2 linked regions of the Actinomadura rubteroloni genome follow. The protein of the gene in region 1 interacts with the protein of each later gene in a pairwise test. Links are inferred from orthologs where the notes say so. Each region holds a gene or a part of one and is shown on either strand. Other genes may lie near its edges.

Region 1 (7,641 bases):
CCTCCACGCGCACGTCGCGCTTGCCCTGCCAGGTCAGCGCCTTCATCAGCGGTTCCTCCCGGAAGATCGGCGGAACCCCGCGCCTACCCCCCGAACGCCGCGCTAAGCGATGGTCCGGTGCAGGACGCTCGCGTCGAACTCCCGCAGCAGCTCCGCCGGATCGGCGTAGACGGCGACGGCGCCCTCGTCCATCAGCTCGGCGCGGGACGTCCCGCCCGACAGGACGCCGACGCACGGCACGCCCGCCCGGACGCAGGCCCGCACGTCCCACACGGCGTCGCCGACGAACACGGCCTGCTCCGCACCGACGTCGGCCGTCTTCAGCGCGACCTCGACCAGGTCGGGCGCGGGCTTGCTCTCCTCGACGTCGGCGGACGAGGCGATGGCGTCGATCGCGTCGTCGGCGTCCAGGGCCCGCCGCAGCGCGCCCATCTCGGTGGCCGACGCCGAACTGGCCAGCACCACGCGGCTGCCCTGGCTCGCGCAGCGCCGCAGCAGCGCGCCCGCGTCGGCGAACGCCTCCAGACGGTCCCAGTACTGGGCGTAGAGGGCGGAGTGGCCCGAGCGCATCGCGTCGTCGGCCGAACGGTCCCGGTCGGCGGGCAGGACGGCGTCGAGCAGCTTGTCCGACCCCATCCCGACCGCCCGGTGGACGGACGCCATCGGCACCGTGTGCCCGTGCTGCCGGAAGGCCTGCCACCAGCTCACCGCGTGCAGGTAGTTGGTGTCGACCAGCGTGCCGTCCACGTCGAAGATCACTGCGTCCTTCACGCGGGACCGCCTACCCGCCGTGGCGCGGATCAGTCGACGAAGAAGAACAGTGACAGCGCGACCAGGTGCGACACGATCACCAGGATCAGCGAGATCCAGAAGATGTTCTTGGCGATCGGGTGGTCGAAGTACGCGCTCTTGCTCGGGGCCTGGGCGGCGGCCTGTGCCTCCACCTGGTTCTCCAGCTCGTCCAGCGACGGCAGGAACGACGGGCGGCGCAATGCCATCTCGGGTGCCCCCTTCTGCTCGTTCCCAGCGTACGCGCGGTCAGGACGACCGCAGCCGCGAGGCCTCGTACAGCGCGATCCCCGCCGCGACGCCCGCGTTCAGGGACTCGGCCGCGCCCGGCATCGGGATCGTGACCAGCAGGTCGCACGTCTCGGCGACCAGGCGTCCGATGCCCTTGCCCTCCGAGCCCACGACCAGCACGAACGGCCCGTCGGCGACCTCGATCTCCCCGACCGGGACGGTGCCCGCCGCGTCCAGCCCGGCCACGAAGCACCCGGCCTTCTGGTACGCCTTGAGCTGCCGCGCGAGGTTCGTCGTCTGCGCGACGGGGATCGCCGCGAGCGTGCCCGCCGACGCCTTCCACGCGCCCGCCGTCACCCCGGCCGCGCGCCGCTCGGGCACCACGACGCCGCTCGCGCCGAACGCCGCCGCCGACCGGACGATCGCGCCGAGGTTGCGCGGGTCGGTGATGCCGTCCACCGCGACGATCAGCGGCGCGGTGCCGCGCAGCAGGTCCTCGGCGTGCGCGTACCGGTACGGCCGGACCTGGAGCGCGAGGCCCTGGTGGACGGCCCCGTCGGTCAGCCGGTCCAGTTCGGCGCGGCCGATCTCCATCAGCGGGATCCGCCGGTCCGCCGCGATCTGGATCGCCTCGCGGACGCGGTCGTCCCGGCCCTCCGACACGTACAGCGCGCTGCCCGGGACGCCCGCGCGCAGTGCCTCGACCACCGGGTTGCGGCCGGTGACCAGCTCCGGCGTCTCGCCGTTGGCCCGCCGCGCGCCCGCCGGACGGCTCTTGCGGACCTGGTCGCGGTCGCCGGGACGGGCCGCGGGCGCGGTCGGCCCGGCCGTCGGCGTGCCGGTGCGCTTGGCGCTCTTGACGGCGCGGGCGCGCTGCCGCTTGGCGTGCCAGTGCCGGTCCTCGGCCTTGGGGGTCGGTCCCTTGCCCTTGCGCTTGGCCATGTCTGTCCCTCGGATGTGGTTGCGGGTGGCGGACGCCCGCACGGGTTCGGGGGCGGACCTTCCGATTTTACGCGGCGCGCGGAGGCGTCACGTCCGGTCCATGCGGGCCACGACGCTCGCCAGGAGCGTCTCGATGCTCTCCAGCCGCCGCTCGATGGCGTCCAGGCGGCGGGCGGTGGACGGCCGCGCGCCCGGCAGGAACGGCTCGGCGCGCGGCCCGCCGCACCGCTCCAGCAGGTCCGCGCGCAGGGCGGCCGGGTCGGCGCCGAGGCCGGTCAGGACGGCGACGCCGCGTCCGGCGCCCTCCCGGAGCACGCCGAGCAGGACGTGCCCGGTGTCGATCGACTCGGCGTCCAGCCGCCGCGCCTCCCGCAGCGCCAGCTCCAGCGCCGCCTTCGCGCGCGGGGTGAACGGGATCTCGCCGGCCGTCCCGCCGTCCGCGCGGGCCGTCAGCTCGGCGACGCGGGCGCGGGCGGCGTCGGCCGTCACGCCCGCGTCCGCCAGCGCCGCAGCGGCCGGATCGTCGGCGGCACCGAGCAGGCCCAGCAGCAGGTGCTCGGTGCCGACATGGTCGTGCCGCAGCCGCCGCGCCTCGTCCCGCGCCGCCGCGATCGCCGCGCGGGCGCGGCCGGTGAACCGCTCGAACACGTCGCACCGCCTCGGGGTAGGGGGAGTCCCGGTCTCCGACCGTACTCGTCCCCGGACCCGTTCCCGCCCGGTTCGTCAGGAACGCTTCAGCTCCCAGCGCGGCCCGTGCGCGGTGTCCTCGATGAGGATCCCGGCCTCGGCGAGGCTGTCGCGGATCCCGTCGGCGGCGACGTAGTCCTTGCGCGCCCGCGCGGCCTGCCGCTGGTCGAGCGCGACGCGGATCAGGGCGTCCACGACGGGGCGCAGGTCGTTCTCGGCGCTCCCCGCCCACTGCTCGTCCAGCGGGTCCAGGCCGAGGACGCCCGTCATCGCGCGGACCGCCGCCAGCGCCGCCGCCGTGCCCGCCGCGTCCCCGGCCGCGAGCGCGTTGTTGCCCTCCCGGACGGTCTCGTGGACGATCGCGAGCGCCTGCGGGACGCCGAGGTCGTCGTCCATCGCGTCCGCGAACGCCGTCGGCAGGTCGCCGGGCCCGACCGGGCCGGCCAGTTCGGCGGCGCGCGTCACGAACCCCTCGATCCGCTGGTAGGCCGACACGGCCTCGCCGAGCGCGGTCCGCGAGAAGTCCAGCAGCGACCGGTAGTGCGCGGACGCCAGGTAGTACCGGATCTCCACCGGACGGGCCAGGCCCAGCAGCTCGGGCAGCAGCACGACGTTCCCGATGGACTTGCTCATCTTCTCGCCGTCCACGGTGAGCAGGCCGTTGTGCAGCCAGTACCGGGCGAACGCGTCCCCGGCCGCCCGGGACTGGGCGATCTCGTTCTCATGGTGCGGGAAGATCAGGTCCATGCCGCCGCCGTGGATGTCGAACTCCGCGCCGAGGTAGCGGGACGCCATCGCCGAGCACTCCAGGTGCCAGCCCGGACGCCCCTCGCCCCACGGCGTCTCCCAGGACGGCTCGCCGGGCTTGGCGCCCTTCCACAGCGCGAAGTCGCGCGGGTCGCGCTTGGCCTCCTCGTCGACGACGTCGCCGGACGGGCGCATGTGCTCCAGCTTCTGGTTGGACAGCGCGCCGTACTCGTCCGCCCAGGACGGGACGTCGAAGTACACGTCGCGGCCCGCCGCGTAGGCGTGCCCGTTCTTGATCAGCCGCCGCATCAGGACGATCATCTCCGGGACGTGCCCGGTCGCGCGCGGCTCGACCGTCGGCGGCAGGCAGCCGAGCGTGTCGTAGCCCCGGCCGAACACCCGCTGGTTGCCCTCGGCGATCGCGAACCACGGGGTACCGGAGGCGTGCGCGACGGCGAGGATCTTGTCGTCCACGTCGGTGACGTTCCGGACGAACATCACCTCGTACCCCGAGCGCAGCAGCCACCGCAGCAGCACGTCGTAGATGACGCCGGAGCGCAGATGGCCGATGTGGGGCGCGGCCTGCGGAGTGGCACCACAGACGTACATCCCGACGCGGCCCTCGCGAAGGGGCTCGAAAACGCGGACGGTACGGCTGCCGGTGTCATAGAGGTGCAGGCTCACCGATCCAGGTTATGGGATGCGGCGCTTCAGAGGCACGGTTCAAGGGTAGGGAGCATCGTCCGGAGCGGGCCTCCCACGCTCGGCCGCGCGGAACGGCTAGGGTCGCGGCAGCGGAATGATCACCGCGCCTCCGTGGATGACCCGGCCGCGAACGGGCATCCACCGGGACCGGACCCCTTCCCCCGGAGAGAGCCCGCGATGCCGTCGTCCTCCCCCAGCCCGCGCCCCGGCCGGTTCTTCACCTGGTCGGCGGCGCTCGCCGTCCTGGTCCTCGCCGGGGCCGGGTTCGTGCTGACCTACGAACCGCTGCGCGTCCTCGCCCGCACCGGCGGCGTCGAGGGACGCTGGGCGCCCGCCTACCCCGTCATGGCCGACACGCTGCTCGTCGTCGCGCTGCTGGCGGTCGTGGTCGCGCGCCGCGCGCACTGGTTCGCGCGGACGCTGCGGTGGCTGCTGCTGCTCGTCCTGCTCGCGGGCGGCGCCGCGCTCGCCGTGCAGCACGCGGTGCGGGGCTACGGGTCGCTTCCCTCGGACGCGGTGAAGGCCGGGGTCGCGGTCGCGCCGAACGTCATGCTGGCCGTCGCGGTGTGGCTGTGGCTGACGATGATCAAGCAGGTCCGGACGGCGGCGGAGCGCTCGCCCGGCCCCGTCCCGGACGCGCCGGTCCGCCGCGAGGCCGACGCGCCGCCGCTGCCGGACGCCGAGCCCGAGCCCGAGTTCGAGTTCGCGCTCGTCCCGCCGCCCGCCCCCGCGCCGGACGAGGACTTCGGCGCCGTCTGGGCGGCCCGCACCGAGACCGGCGCCGCGTGGAACGAGACCCGCGAGATCCCCCGGCACGACGCCCGCCCGATGCGCGAGGTCGCCTGGGCCGACGACGACGAGCCCGCGCTGGACGGCCCGCACGACACCGGCGAGGCACTGGACGACGAACCGGCCACCACGCGGCGCGACATCCGCGCGACCGAGGACGGTACGCGACGCGAGTCGCGCGCAGCCGAGGAGCCCGACCTAACGCAACGCGAGTCGCGCACGGCCGAGGACGAGCCCGACGCCACGCGGCGCGACACACGTGCGGCCGAGGACGAGCCCGACGCGACGCGGCGCGACACACGTGCGGCCGGGGACGAGCCCGACGCCACGCAGCGCGACATGCGCGCGGCCGAGGACGAGCCGGAAGTCACGCGACGCGACACGCGTGCGGACGCGCAGGTAGTCGAGGACGAGCCCGACGTCGTGCGGCGCGAGACGCGGGCGGACGAGCTGGAGGTCGCGCGGCGCGAGGAGAAGGCGCCGCCGCTGCCCGAGTCGGACGCGGAGGTAGAAGCCCCCGAGCCCGCGCCGGTGCTGCTGCCCGCGCAGGTCCGCACGATCGCCGAGCAGGCGACCGATCCGGTGCCCGCCGAACCGCCGCTGACCGAAGAGGAGCGGATCGTCCGGGGCGATGAGGGCGAGGACGTCGAGCGGCCCGCCAAGGACGGCGATCTGGAGATCTGGGACTGGAACCCGCCGTCCGGCAGCTTCCGCAGCTCCCCGACCCCGCCGGCCGAGTGAAGGGGTGGGACGGCCGGGTCAGGGGGCGGGGAGGACGAGCGCGTTCGCGATGGCGGCGAGCCCTTCGCCGCGCCCGGTGAGCCCGAGCCCGTCGGTGGTGGTCGCCGAGACGCTGACCGGCGCCCCGTTCAGGGCCTTGGCGAGGACGTCCTCGGCCTCGGCGCGCCGCTTGCCGATCTTGGGCCGGTTGCCGATGACCTGGATCGCGACGTTGCCGATCACGTAGCCGGATTCTGCGACCAGGCGGGCGACCTCCGCGAGCAGGGTCGTCCCCGCCGCGCCGGACCAGCGGGGGTCGGACGTGCCGAAGACCGCGCCGAGATCACCGAGCCCGCAGGCCGAGAGCAGCGCGTCGCAGGCGGCGTGCGCGGCGACGTCGCCGTCGGAGTGCCCGGCCAGCCCGGGGCCTTCGCCGGGCCAGAGCAGGCCCGCCACCCAGAGCGGGCGATCGGGGTCACCGAACGGGTGGACGTCCGTGCCGACGCCCACCCGGGGGAGCCGTTCCGCAGGATTCAACGCGGGGATCAGCTCGCCAGCACCTCGTCGAGGAGGGCCTCGGCCTTGTCCTCGTTGGTCTTCTCGGCGAGCGCGAGTTCGCTCACCAGGATCTGCCGGGCCTTGGCCAGCATGCGCTTCTCGCCGGCCGAGAGCCCGCGCTCCTTGTCGCGCCGCCACAGGTCGCGGACGACCTCGGCGACCTTGTTGACGTCACCGGAGGCGAGCTTCTCCAGGTTCGCCTTGTACCGGCGGGACCAGTTGGTGGGCTCCTCGGTGTAAGGTGCGCGCAGCACCTCGAACACCTTCTCCAGGCCCTCCTTGCCCACGACGTCCCGGACGCCCACTTCTTCGACGTTCTCGACCGGGACGCGCACGGTCAGGTCGCCCTTGTCGACCTTCAGGACCAGGTAGATGCGCTCCTGGTCCTTGATGGTGCGGGTCTCGATGGCCTCGATTCGAGCAGCCCCGTGATGGGGGTAGACGACGGTGTCGCCGACCTGGAAAGTCATGTGACAGATACCCCTTCCGCTGACACCAGTTTAGCACGGGCCCGAAGGGCGCCGCACCGGCCTTCTCGACAAATGCGCAGGTCAACCCCCTAATTGGGAGCTTGACAAGGGCAGCGTTCCATGCGTTCGGGCGCCCGTCGACGAGCGGTCGCGACACCGGTCCGGCGGCCGGGAGCCGCCGGACTTCCGGCGGTCGCCGCATACTGGAGGTGAACATGCCGGACCAGGCGGGTACGAAGCGCGCGAACGGCGCGAATACCCCAGGATACGGCGTTCCAGCGAGGTGAGGTGCGGCGTGCGGCCAGACGGCGACCACGAGCCCGACGACTACGGGCTCCCTCGGGTGGACGTCGTCGTGCCCGACGACGCCAGCGCGCTCGCCGCCGACGTCCTCGCCTACCGCCGCGAGGAGCGCAGGCGCCGCCGCCGCGAACGCGCCGCGCGGCTGGTCTCCCCCGTCACGCGCTTCGGCGTCGCGATCCCGATCATCACGCTGGCGCTGCTGGCCGCGCTGGTCAGCGGCGGGCTCATGACGGCGTTCGGGCCGCGTCCGACGACGCGTCCGACGGCGTCCCTGCTGGCCCGCAACCCGGCCGCGCCCGCCGGGGAGGTCAACGGGCCGCTCCCGACGGGGACCGTCGAGTTCGTCACCGGGCGCACCGAACGGGCCGACCTCAGCACGCTGCGGCCGGGAGTCATCGGGATCGTCCCGCCGGGCTGCGCGTGCGCCGGGCTCGTCGCGGAGCTGTCGGGGACGGCCCGGGAGTTCGAGCTGCGGTTCTGGCTCGTCGCGGACACGCGCGGCCGGACGTTCGCGCGCGACGCCGTCCGCCGCGAGCTGCGCGCCCTCGCCGCCACCGCGCACGAGGGGTCGCCGCAGCTCGTCGCCGACCCGTCCGGCGTGCTCGCGGGCGCCTACGCCCCGGCGGCCGGGACGGCGGGCGCGGGCTTGACGGCCGTGCTCGTCCAGGCCGACGGAATCGTCGCGGACGCGCGCACGCTG
Region 2 (7,481 bases), on another replicon or contig:
TCAAGGCCGAGGCGTACGGGCACGGCCTGGTCCCGGTGGCGCGGGCGGCGCTGGCGGGCGGCGCGACCTGGCTGGGCGTCGCGAGGGTCGCCGAGGCGCTCGCGCTGCGCTCGGCCGGGGTCACGGGCGTGCCGGTGCTGGTCGGGCTGAGCGTGCCGGGCGAGCCGTACGCCGAGGCCGTCGCGGCGGACGTGGACCTCGTCGTCGGCGCCGCGTGGATGCTGGACGAACTGGCCGCCGCAGCGCCGCGCGCGGGCCGTCCCGCCCGCGTCCACCTCAAGGCCGACACGGGCATGACGCGCGGCGGCACCGGCCCGGACGGCTGGCCCGCGCTGGTCGACGCGGTGCTCGCGGCCGAGGCGGCGGGGACGGTCGAGGTCGTCGGCGTGATGTCGCACTTCGCCTGCGCGGACGAGCCGGGGCACCCGTCGATCGCCCGGCAGCTCACCGCGTTCACCGACATGGCCGGGCACGCCGAGAAGGCGGCCGGGCGGCGGCTGGTGCGGCATCTGGCGAACTCGGCGGCGACGCTGACGCTGCCCGAGGCGCGGTTCGACGTCGTCCGGCCGGGCATCGCGATCTACGGACTGTCGCCGATCCCCGAGCGCGGCGGGTTCGGGCTGCGGCCCGCGATGACGCTGACGGCCGACGCCGCGTTGGTGAAGCGCGTCCCGGCGGGCTCAGGCGTGTCCTACGGCCACACTTTCGTGACCGAGCGTGAGACGACTCTCGCGGTCGTCCCGGCCGGATACGGCGACGGCGTGCCCCGGCACGGCTCCAACCTGCTGGAAGTCCTCGCCGCCGGGCGCCGCCGCCGCATCGCCGGACGCGTGTGCATGGACCAGTTCGTCATCGACCTCGGGGACGATGTCCTGGAGGCGGGCGACGAGGTGGTCCTGTTCGGACCCGGCGACCGGGGCGAGCCGACCGCGCAGGACTGGGCGGACGCGCTCGGCACCATCTCGTACGAGATCGTCACCCGCGTCGGGTTCCGGGTGCCCCGTGTCTACGTCGGAGGGACCGATGGCTAGCAAGCGCGCGGCGGGGAGCCGCCGCCGGAGACTGGGCGTGGCCGGTGCGGTCGCGGGCGCCGGCGCCGCCGGGATCGGCGCGGCGGTCGGGCTGCGGCGGATCGCGGTCGGCCGGGTGCGGCTGCGCCCCGACCCCGACGCCGAGGAGGAGTTCGGCCTGCGGCGCGGCACGCCGGTGCCGGTGCTCGCGCCGGACGGGCTGCCGCTGCACGTCGAGGTCGAGGGCCCCGACGACGCGCCGCTCACGATCGTCTTCTGCCACGGCTACTGCCTGAACCTGCACACCTGGCACTACCAGCGCCGGGACCTGCCGCGCCAGCTCGGCGACGGCGTCCGGTTCGTCTACTGGGACCAGCGCAGCCACGGCCGGTCCGGCCGCGCGGACCCGCTGTCGGCCACGATCGACCAGACCGGCGAGGACCTGGCGGCCGTGCTCGCCGCGACCGTCCCGTCCGGCGGCCGGGTACTGCTCGTCGGGCACTCGATGGGCACGATGACGATCATGGCGCTGGCCGCCGCGCATCCCGCGCTGTTCGCCGAGCAGGTCGCGGGCGTCGTGCTGGTCAACACGTCGGCGGGGGACCTGAAGGAGATGACGCTCGGGCTGCCGCTGGTGCTCGCGAAGCTGCTGCGTCCGATCACCCCGGGCACGCTGCGCGGCCTCGGCCGCCGCGCCGACCTCGTGGACCGGGTGCGCGGCGCGGGCGCCGACCTGGCGTTCTTCGTCACGCGGAAGATGGCCTTCGCGGACCGGTACGTCAGCCCGTCCGTGGTGGACTTCGTGGAGCAGATGATCCGCCGCACGCCGATCGACGTGATCGCCGAGTTCTACCCGACGCTGATGGACCACGACAAGACGGCGGCGCTGCCCGTCGTCGCCGGACGTCCGGCGGTCGTGCTCGTCGCCGGGGCGGACCGGTTCACCCCCGCCGCGCACGGCCGGGCGGTCGCGGCGGCGCTGGACGCGGAGCTGATCGAGATCGAGGAGGCCGGGCACGTGCTGCCGCTGGAGTTCCCGGGCGCGGTGACCGGGGCGGTGCGGCGGCTGGCCGAGCGCCTGCTCGCCGAGCCGAAGGAGCGGAGTGCGTGAGATGGACGTGACGGAGGCGCTGGCGGTCCCGACCGCCGCCGACATGCGGGCGCTCGGGATCCGGCTGGCCGGGCTGCTGCGGGCGGGCGACCTGCTCGTCCTCACCGGCGACCTCGGCGCGGGCAAGACGACCCTCACCCAGGGGATCGGCGAGGGGCTGAACGTGCGGGGGCCGATCACGTCGCCGACGTTCGTGATCGCCCGGGTGCATCCGTCGCTCGGGGACGGTCCCGCGCTCGTCCACGCCGACGCCTACCGCCTCGGCGGCGTCGCGGAGCTGGACGACCTGGACCTCGACGCGTCCCTCGCCGACGCCGTCACGGTCGTGGAGTGGGGCGAGGGGCTCGCCGAAGGTCTCGCCGACGACCGGCTGGAGGTGACGATCGCGCGCGGGCCCGCCGGGACGGACGAGGAACGCGTCGTCCGGCTGACCGGCGTGGGGGAGCGCTGGGCCGGCCAGTTTGTTGGGGAATGACAAGTCCGCCGGTCATTCTTGTCAGCGCGGGGCGATGAGGTTTCGCGTCCATGTCGTACTCTTTGCCGGAACATGGCTGGACTGCACAAATCGCATGATTTGCTGCTCGGCGGGAGCGAGGACGCGTGAACGGCGGCCAGCGCGGCGGCTATCCCGGCGCGGACGATCGGCGCCTCCAGGGCGCGGGTGATTCCGGTCCTTACGGACGGCCGTACGGGGCCCAGGAGTCCGGTCCCTATTTCGCGCCGTCCGCCCCCGCGCGGGCGACGGGCGGTTCCCGGCACGCGGCGCGGTCGTCCCGGCAGACCCGGCGCGCCGGCACGGGCAGCCACCGGGTCGCGGGCCGCCGGCGGCAGCGGGGCGGCCGGCGCGGCACGGTGATCGCCGGGATCACGGTCGGCGTCGCCGCCTGCGCGGGCGCCGCGATCGCGCTGCTGTCCGGCACGCACGTCCTGGACGGCGGCCGGGTCGGCGGCGACAGCGTGGCCGCCCGCACGCCGCTCGCCCACGCCGACCGCGCCGACGTCCCCGACGCCTGCACGGTGTTCCCGGCCGCTCTCGCGGGCCGGCTCGCGCCCGGCGCGGACCGCACGCCCGCGGACAACTACCAGGCCAGCGACCGCCAGAACCAGTGCGTCTGGGGCGCCTACACCGGCAACCGGAAGCGGCTGCTGACCGTCGAGCTGCGCGCGATCGCCCCGTCCGGCGCGGGCTCGGCCGCCGAGCGGGCCGCCGCGACGTTCCGTGCCGAGCGCACGGCCGACGAGTCCGGACGCTCCCTGGTCGACGGGCAGCGGCTGACCGGAAAGTCGCGGGTCGGCGGCCTCGGCGAGGAGAACTACGTCGTCACCAGCCAGGACTCCGGGGACGGCTCGGCGTCGGCGGTGACGAACGTCCGGGTCGGGAACCTGCTCGTGACCGTCCGCTACGGCGGGGCCGACCGGGGCCGTCCGCTGGCCGCCGCGCAGGCCGTGTCCGGCGCCGAGCAGGCCGCCCGCGCCATGATCGGCGAACTCGGCGCCCGCTGAGCGCGGACGGCGCGGGCCCCCGCTGGACTACGCTGTCCCTTCGTGCTGGTCCTGGCTTTCGACACCGCCACCGCGGCGGTCACCGTCGCGCTGTACGAGTGGGTTCCGGGCGCGGCGGTCCGCGCCCGCGCGTCGGCCGAGGCCGTGGACGCCCGCCGCCACACCGAGCTGCTGACCCCGTCCGTCCAGCGGGTGCTGGCCGAGGCGGGCGCGGCGCCCGCCGACCTCGGCGCGATCGCGGTCGGCGTCGGCCCCGGCCCCTACACGGGGCTGCGCGTCGGGCTCGTCACCGCGCGGTCGCTCGGCGAGGCGCTGCACGTGCCGGTGCACGGCGTGTGCACGCTCGACGTGATCGCGTGGGCGTCCGGCCGGACGACCCCGTTCGCCGTCGCCACCGACGCGCGCCGCAAAGAGGTCTACTGGGCCCGGTACGCGTCGGCGGGCGTCCGCGTGACCGGCCCGTCCGTCGGCCCCGCCGCCGACGTCCTGGCCGGCGCCCCCGACGGCCTGCCCGTGATCGGCGAGGGCGCGGTCCTCTACTCGGGCGTGCTCGCGGGCGCGTCCGCGCCGGACCCGCTGCGCCCGTCGGCGACGGCGCTCGCCGACCTGGTGATCGCGCGCCTGTCCGGCCGTCCCGGCCCCGAACTCCTCCCGCCCGAACCGCTCTACCTGCGCCGTCCCGACGCCGTCGCCCCGGGCCCCCGCAAAAAGGTCACGCCGCGATGAGCGCGCCTGCGGCGCGCGCCGGGCGCTGGACTGAGGAGCGGCGGGAGCTTGCGACCAGAGCGACGAGGGAAGCGCGCGGCTTGAGGCGCGTCGCGGGCGTGCGGGGAGCACGGCGCGCGCCTGCGGCGCGCGCCGGGCGCTGGACTGAGGAGTGGCGGGAGCTTGCGACCAGAGCGACGAGGGAAGCGCGCGGCTTCTCGGCGCGCCGCAGGCGGGCGGGGGACACATGAGCGGGGTGGTGTTGCGGGGGATGCGGGAGAAGGACGTGTTCGCGGTGCACGCGCTGGAGGAGGAGATCTTTCCCGAGGACGCGTGGTCGGCGGCGATGTTGAGTGCGGAGCTGGAGGGGCAGCCGGGGACGCGGCACTACCTTGTCGCGGAGATCGGCGGGGAGATCGTCGGGTATGCGGGGCTTGCGGCGGCGGGTGGGCAGGCCGACGTGCAGACCATCGGGGTGCGTGCGGACCGGCGGGGGGCGGGGGTCGGCGCCACGTTGCTCACCGCGTTGCTGGACGAGGCGGAGCGGCGGAAGTGTGAGGCCGTGTTCTTGGAGGTCCGCGCTGATAATGCGTCTGCGCAGCGGCTTTATGAGCGGTTCGGGTTTCAGCGGATCGGGCTGCGGCGGGGCTACTACCAGCCGTCCGGCGTGGACGCCGTCGTGATGAGCCGCCGCGCGGGACGGCGCGGGCCGGTCGGGTTCAGCCGGAGGGGAACATGATCATCGACTCGGAGCCGATCGTGCTCGGCATCGAGACGTCCTGCGACGAGACCGGGGTCGGGATCGTGCGGGGGACGACGCTGCTCGGCGAGTCGATCGCGTCCAGCGTCGAGCAGCACTCGCGGTTCGGCGGCGTCGTGCCCGAGGTGGCGTCGCGCGCCCACCTGGAGGCGATGACGCCGACGGTGGAGCGGGCGCTGCGCGGGGCGGGGCTGACGCTCGCCGACGTGGACGCGTTCGCCGTCACAGCGGGCCCCGGGCTGCCCGGTGCGCTGATGGTCGGGGTCGCCGCCGCGAAGGCGTACGCGCTGTCGCTCGGCCGCCCGCTGTACGGCGTCCACCACCTCGCCGCGCACGTCGCGGTGGACCAGCTCGAACACGGCCGGCTGCCCAAGCCGTGCGTGGCGCTGCTGGTGTCGGGCGGGCACTCGTCGCTGCTGCTCGTCCCGGACGTCGCGACGGACGTGCGGTCCCTCGGCGCGACCGTGGACGACGCGGCCGGCGAGGCGTTCGACAAGGTCGCCCGCGTGCTGGACCTCGGCTTCCCCGGCGGCCCGCTCATCGACCGCGAGGCGAGCAAGGGCGACCCGGCGGCGATCGCGTTCCCGCGCGGCAAGTACGCCGACGGCACCTACGACTTCTCGTTCTCCGGGCTGAAGACGGCCGTCGCGCGCTGGGTCGAGGCGCGCGAGCGCGCGGGGGAGCCGGTGCCGGTCGCGGACGTCGCCGCGTCGTTCCAGGAGGCCGTCGTGGACGTCCTGACGCACAAGGCGATCAAGGTGTGCCGCGACAACGGCGTCGGGGACCTCGTGATCGGCGGCGGCGTGGCGGCGAACTCGCGGCTGCGGGCGCTGGCGCAGGAGCGGTGCGACGCGGCGGGGGTGCGGCTGCGGATCCCGCGGCCGAAGCTGTGCACCGACAACGGCGCGATGGTCGCGGCGCTCGGCGCGGAACTGGTCGGGGCGGGGCTGGCGCCGTCCGCGCTGGACCTGCCCGCCGACTCCAGCCTGCCGATCGAGACGGTGTCGCTGTAGGTCAGCCGGTAGCGGCGGCGCCCAGGCGGGCGAGCGCGGCGCCGAGGAACGCCTCGTGCAGCAGGACGTGGGCCTCGTCCAGGACGCCGACGCCGCCGGGCAGGGCGTCCAGTGCGACCCGGACGTCCCAGTACGGGTCGTGGGCGTAGCCGCCCGAAACCTGGTCGAAGATCTCCACGAAACTGTCGGCGACGGGCAGGCCGTAGCGCAGCCCGAGGTGCAGCCGCATCACCGCGACGTCCACCGCCGCCGGGCCGCACGACACCTCCGACCAGTCCACGACGCCGCTCAGCGCGCCGAACGCCCAGAGCGTGTTGTCGGGCTGGTAGTCGCAGTGGATGAAGCGGGCCGGCGCGTCGGGGGCGCGGCCCGCGGCGATCTCGGCGGCGCGCTCCCACACGTCCGGACGGGTCGCGCGCGGGGGCGGCGCGGCGTCCTCGGCGGCGATGCGCGGGACGTAGTGCGGCATGGACGACGCGCCGCGCACCGCGTGGATCGGCAGCAGCGCCGCCGCCGTCTGGATGAGCACGACCGGCAGGTCGTTCGGAGTCGGGCGGGGCGGATGGCCCGGCAGCCGCTCCAGCAGCAGCGCGGGCGCGTCGGTGTAGGCGCCGGACGGGTCGGCGGCGACGAGCGGCGGCGCGGCCACCCCGTTGCCCGCCAGCAGGGTCAGCGCGGCGATCTCCCGCTCGGGGGAGAACTCGGCGGCGATGGCGCAGGCGTTCTCGTCGGCGGGACGGGGCCAGCGGCGCAGGACGAGCGTGCGCACCGAGCCCGCGCCCGTCTCCACGACGACCGCGTGGTTGACGTGCCCGCAGCCCGGCAGCGGCCGGATCGCGCGGACGGTCGAGCCGAGCCCGCAGCATTCCTCGATCCAGCGGAGCGTGCGCCTGCCCGGCGGGCGACGGGACGGGTCCGAGTCGGTCACGAGATCCATCAAAACGGATTCGGGCGGGCATGGGGAGTGATTTTGCGAAGACGGAACGTCACGAGCAGCACGTCACGTCGGTGAATGACTGACGAAGCCGGTCATCGCCGGGGGATTAAAGCGGAGAAAATAGGACTTGTCGGATGAACCGGCCGACTTTCTCGGTCACTCCCCACCATCGTGCCGCGGGCGCAACAGGGCCTCGGCCAGCGTGATCATCATCTCCTCCAGCGCGGCGAGCCGCTGGACGACCTCCGCGTGGTCGCCCGCCGTCCGGACGGTGGCCTCCAGTCCGGTGAACCGGCCGTCCACGCCGTCGAGCCGGCCGGTGAGCCCGGCGAGGCGCCCGTCCAGGCCGTCCAGGCGCCCGGCGACGCCCTCCATCCGCCCGGCGACGGCGTCCAGGCCCTTCTCGACGCGTCCGGCCAGATCGCCGAGGGACCGGTCGACC

The links.
Region 2: the proteins of rlmB (region 1) and tsaE interact in binary tests that used the Escherichia coli proteins (3 or more experiments, as listed by UniProt). The link is inferred for Actinomadura rubteroloni from one-to-one orthologs.

Annotation. Positions count from the first base shown.
Region 1 is NZ_MTBP01000001.1:45,387-53,027, forward strand. The notes cover bases 1-2,902. They hold rlmB (23S rRNA (guanosine(2251)-2'-O)-methyltransferase RlmB), read right to left. Parts: upstream 1,963-2,902; coding sequence 1,039-1,962; downstream 1-1,038. Other genes in these bases: BTM25_RS00215 (zinc-dependent alcohol dehydrogenase), read right to left, coding at 1-46; BTM25_RS00220 (HAD family hydrolase), read right to left, coding at 103-771; BTM25_RS00225 (hypothetical protein), read right to left, coding at 801-998; BTM25_RS00235 (Clp protease N-terminal domain-containing protein), read right to left, coding at 2,050-2,610; cysS (cysteine--tRNA ligase), read right to left, coding at 2,686-2,902. Outside these bases: more of cysS, read right to left, coding at 2,903-4,080; BTM25_RS00245 (DUF2637 domain-containing protein), read left to right, coding at 4,279-5,631; ispF (2-C-methyl-D-erythritol 2,4-cyclodiphosphate synthase), read right to left, coding at 5,650-6,120; BTM25_RS00255 (CarD family transcriptional regulator), read right to left, coding at 6,156-6,638; BTM25_RS00260 (hypothetical protein), read left to right, coding at 6,934-7,641. UniProt on the Escherichia coli protein: Specifically methylates the ribose of guanosine 2251 in 23S rRNA.
Region 2 is NZ_MTBP01000002.1:1,828,679-1,836,159, reverse strand. What follows is about bases 1,118-3,859. They hold tsaE (tRNA (adenosine(37)-N6)-threonylcarbamoyltransferase complex ATPase subunit type 1 TsaE), read left to right. Parts: upstream 1,118-2,122; coding sequence 2,123-2,596; downstream 2,597-3,859. Other genes in these bases: tsaB (tRNA (adenosine(37)-N6)-threonylcarbamoyltransferase complex dimerization subunit type 1 TsaB), read left to right, coding at 3,667-3,859; BTM25_RS19920 (hypothetical protein), read left to right, coding at 2,722-3,624; BTM25_RS19930 (alpha/beta fold hydrolase), read left to right, coding at 1,118-2,121. Also shown: alr (alanine racemase), read left to right, coding at 1-1,031; more of BTM25_RS19930, read left to right, coding at 1,024-1,117; more of tsaB, read left to right, coding at 3,860-4,350; rimI (ribosomal protein S18-alanine N-acetyltransferase), read left to right, coding at 4,577-5,068; tRNA (adenosine(37)-N6)-threonylcarbamoyltransferase complex transferase subunit TsaD, read left to right, coding at 5,065-6,102; BTM25_RS19900 (phosphotransferase family protein), read right to left, coding at 6,104-7,039; BTM25_RS19895 (hypothetical protein), read right to left, coding at 7,196-7,481. UniProt on the Escherichia coli protein: Required for the formation of a threonylcarbamoyl group on adenosine at position 37 (t(6)A37) in tRNAs that read codons beginning with adenine.